DNA from 2 places in the Caldalkalibacillus uzonensis genome. Region 1 is predicted to be linked to the other one. Evidence: predicted binding sites of a transcription regulator. Region 1 holds the regulator's gene; the other holds the start of a gene.

Region 1 (2,201 bases):
AGGAAAAACAGGTGTAGAAATGGAAGCACTTACAGCTGCACAAGCGGCCGCCCTGACCATTTATGATATGTGTAAAGCATTGGACAAAGGCATGGTGATTGGCCCCACCTATCTCCTGAAAAAAACAGGAGGCAAAAGCGGAGATTTCAAGAGGGAGGAACGTTAGTATGTGGAAAGTGGCCATTGTTGTAGCGAGCAATAAAGCATCACGGGGGGAGCGGGTGGATAACAGCGGGCCGGCGGTAAAAGATGTGTTAACCCACCATCTGGAAGCCAATGTTATCATCTACCGTGTCTTGCCGGATTGTATCGAAACCCTGAAAGAAAATATGATTGAGATCACCGACCGTCACCAAGTGGATTTGCTGGTCACTGTGGGCGGAACAGGCTTAAGTCCGGATGACGTCACCCCTGAAGCGACCAGACAGGTGATTGACCGCGTCGTTCCAGGCATGGCTGAAGAGATGCGGCGCAAAGCACTGGAGAGCTCCCGCTTGGCCATGTTTACCCGCGCCATTTGCGGTACGCGCGGCAACTCGCTCATTATTAACCTTCCGGGTGCTGTGCAAGATGCTCAAACCTGTTTAGAAGCAATCATTGATCAATTGCCTAACGCTTTGACTATTTTGCGTGGTGAAGAAGGGGTTAATGCCTGATGAGCGAGCAACGGATTCCGCAAGCCACAGCCAAGCGGCTGCCGTTGTATTACCGGGTGCTGGAAAATATTAAAAGGGCAGGAAAACAGCGCATCTCATCGACGGAACTGAGCGAAGCTGTTAAAATAGATGCAGCCACCATCCGGCGGGATTTTTCCTACTTTGGAGCGCTGGGCCGCAAAGGTTATGGGTACAATGTGGAGTATTTATTGTCCTTTTTTCGGAAAATCTTAGAACAAGATAATAAAACAGGCGTGGTGCTCATCGGGGTTGGTAACCTGGGTACGGCCCTGTTGCGCTATAATTTCCAAAAAAGCCACAACATCAAAATTATGAAAGCCTACGACGTTGATCCGCACAAGATTGGCCAAACCATTGGCGGGATCCCCATTTATGCTTTGGACAATCTCCAGGAAGGGGACCTGGCTGACACCCCCATTGCCATTTTAACGGTGCCGGCCCAAGTGGCTCAAGAGACAGTAAACCTGCTGATCAAAGCTGGCATCAAAGGGATCCTTAACTTTACCCCTGCCAGAATTGATGTGCCAGATCATATCCGTATCCATCATATTGATCTGACCATCGAATTACAAACCCTGATTTACTTTTTAAAACATTATCCTTCACCTTCTAAGGAAGAAGGATTGGATAAATTGGAGGGATAAACAAATGCCAACTATCGGACCTGTCAGTTTAATTTTAATTATTTTAGTGGCACTGCTCTTGTTCGGGCCGAGCAAACTGCCTGAATTGGGCCGTGCCTTTGGAAAAACCTTGCGTGAATTTAAAAATGCCACCAATGGCCTGGTTGATGAGGATAAACCGAAGCAAACAGAAGAGAAAAACGATCGTTAAACAATTGTTTAAACTGCCTGGTGCCGGAGGAGAGAGAAATGGAGCAGGAACAGCGTTCCATACCCAAACATATCAAAAGAACCAATATTAAGCACAAGCAAAGCGATGATATGAGCGTCATGGAACATATCGGTGAATTGAGAAAAAGGGTCATCTATGTTTTGATCCTTTTTCTTGTGTCCATGGTATTGGGATTTTTCCTCGCCGATAACGTGGTGCAGTATCTGCAAAAACAACCGGTGGCTGCTCAGATTCCCTGGGTGGTCATCGGTTTAACTGATGCCTTTAAGGTTTTTTTCCTGTTTTCCATCGTCGTTGGTTTGGTGATAACCTTTCCATTTGCGTTGTACCAAATCTGGGCCTTTGTTAGCCCAGGTTTAACCGAGAAAGAACGTAAAATCACCCTGGCCTACATTCCAGGGGCTGCCGTTCTGTTTGTTGCCGGCTTGGCGTTCGGTTATTATTGGTTGTTCCCTTTTGTCATTCAGTTTATGACGGGGATTGCCAGCCGGCTTGGGGCGGAAGAGATGTACGGTATGATCCACTATTTTCAGTTTATGTTCACGCTGGTTGTTCCCTTTGGTTTCATCTTTCAAATGCCGCTACTGGTTCTCTTTCTCACCCGGTTGGGTGTGGTTTCCCCGTTGCTGTTAAAACGCATGCGTAAGTACGCCTATTTTGCCCTGTTTG
Region 2 (2,201 bases), on a different contig from region 1:
TACGGATGCCAAGTATGTTAGACAGAACAATCACAGTGATCGCCAGCGTCAAAGTCACATGCGGATCGGAAGTTGGCGCTTTCCAAAGAATGTAATAATTGTCTGTGGTGATTTTAAACGGTATGCTAAGAAAATTACCAATAAAGATAAACATGATTAACGCCAAAGCCAGCATGACAAACTGGTTGTTGCGTGCAGAGTGCATAGTGCTGCCCACTAGGCCGCGAATAAATTCAACCATCCATTCCATGAAGTTTTGCATGCCGGACGGTTTGCCTGTATGAGCCTGCCGTGCACCCGCATAAGCAACAGCAAAAGTTAATGCGGCGGTGATCGTGACCATTAGAACAACCGTAAAACTAAACTCCAGAAAACCTAGCAAGGTAAAAGTTGGCTCTTTGTACTGCAAGCAGTATTCACCCCTTTCTGCTACTTCTCTTGTTTAAGTTGATCATATATAGCATCGCCTATGGCGAATACTGTCGGCATCATCAACCCAATGACCAGACCAATGTAATCAAAATAGTGGGGGTAGATCATCACCATCACGGCAGCAAGTGAAACCAAAGCCAGCCGGGTCATGGTTCCCAAGTTGGGCAGCGGCTCTCCTTTTGCTGCGGCTTGTCCAAAATACTGGACGCGTTTGGTCAGATGAATCGCACCGATATACCCAATGCATAATCCCAAGCCCATCCCGGCAAAGAAAGAGGGATAGCCGGAAAATCCCCATCCCAAAACGACGAAAGCCAAGCTAAACAAGAAAAAGCGCGTCAGACGCCTGATGCGTCCCACCATATCTTCAAACATAACAAACTCCATTGTCACAGATACTTTTTCACAACAGGGATAATACTTAGGATACCGGCTCCCAGCCCCGCAAACACACCGATGATGAGCCCCAGCGGTTCTGTACCCAGCCACTGGTCCGCCTGACGCCCCAACCAATAGCCGATAATGGTACAGGCAGCCAGATCGATGCCGATCAAACTGACCACTGATAAGGCTCGCCACGGGGAGTTGGAACCAGCCACACATAAACCCCCTCTGTCTCGTTAAGCACGAAAAGTGAATCGCTTCCAGTGAACTCCTTCACAACTAAAGATACCTGTTATATCGTATAATATTGACTTATGTTTGTCAATGTGAAGGAAATCATTTTCCATTCCCAAAAGTTTGTCAAAATTGTGTCTAAAAAGCGAAAAAAAAAAGCCCTGCAGGGGCAGGGCAGCCGCTTCATTAGTTGCTGCTTTCACCTTCACCGGCAGGCTCTTGAACATCAGCTGGTTGTTCTGTACCCGGGTCATCCGCACCTTCGGCACAGCCGACCAGCAAAATGGAGACTAAAGCTAAACTGAGCAACAGTTTTTTAAACATATCAATCGCCCTCCTTGTTTTAAATCAGACAGTTAACTGACCATCCTTTGTTTCATACACTGGATTGTCTTCACAACCGGCAGCTCCGGTTTGTTAACCTCTAGTATAGAGGGCAAACATGACCACACTTTAACCAAATTGTGAACACTTATGAACATAATGTGAAAAAAATGTGAACATTTTTTCCGGAGCTGGGAGGGCCCTCTCTCACCGTAGCCTATTTAGGCTTTCGCTCGTCTAAGGGGAAATGTGACCGTAAAGGTGGTCCCCTTGCCCACCTCACTCTGCACCTCAATCGTACCCCCGTGCAGCTCCACCAGTTCTTTGACTATCGCTAAGCCCAAGCCTGTTCCTCCTTCTTTTTTAGAGCGCATGCGATTCACTTTGAAAAAGCGGTCCCAAATTTTGGGCAAGTCATGGGAGGGAATACCAATCCCCGTATCGGTGATTGAGACAATGATGGATTGATGATTAGATCTAATGGTGATCCGAATGGTGCCATTCTCTGTAAATTTAATCGCATTGCCAAGTAAATTGTTAAAGATCTGCTCCAAGCGGACTGGGTCAGCCCACAACGCCGGTAAATCATCCGGATAATCGACATGGATCTCGTTGTGCCGCTCTTCTGCCTTGGCTTCCTGCAGGAAGACGACTTTTTCAATAATCTCTCCCACCTGAACATGGTAAGGTTCCAGTTTAATATCTCCTTTTTCCAGTTTGATTAAATCCATCATGTCGTCTACCAGCCGGTTTAAGTGCATCGTTTCCCGGTACATCACATCATAATAACGCCGCTTCGACTCTTCATCCTTAACCAATCCATCCTG

The links. Region 1 encodes Rex, which represses fermentation and respiration genes when NADH is low (regulators of the CRP and FNR family bind a similar motif). Its sites were predicted from a motif close to TTGTGAAATATTTCACAA; they were not measured.
Region 2: the regulator Rex is predicted to act here: its motif matches at 1,078-1,095, upstream of J2S00_RS10805 (AtpZ/AtpI family protein).

Annotation. Positions count from the first base shown of each region.
Region 1 covers NZ_JAUSUQ010000014.1:16,234-18,434, reverse strand. The annotation lists gene moaC (cyclic pyranopterin monophosphate synthase MoaC) at 1-166, shown strand, start outside; gene J2S00_RS15955 (MogA/MoaB family molybdenum cofactor biosynthesis protein) at 168-656, shown strand; gene J2S00_RS15950 (redox-sensing transcriptional repressor Rex) at 656-1,321, shown strand; gene J2S00_RS15945 (twin-arginine translocase TatA/TatE family subunit) at 1,326-1,511, shown strand; gene tatC (twin-arginine translocase subunit TatC) at 1,622-2,201, shown strand, end outside.
Region 2 covers NZ_JAUSUQ010000007.1:159,106-161,306, reverse strand. The annotation lists gene atpB (F0F1 ATP synthase subunit A) at 1-409, opposite strand, end outside; gene J2S00_RS10810 (ATP synthase subunit I) at 430-819, opposite strand; gene J2S00_RS10805 (AtpZ/AtpI family protein) at 822-1,031, opposite strand; gene J2S00_RS10800 (hypothetical protein) at 1,237-1,374, opposite strand; gene J2S00_RS10795 (sensor histidine kinase) at 1,596-2,201, opposite strand, start outside.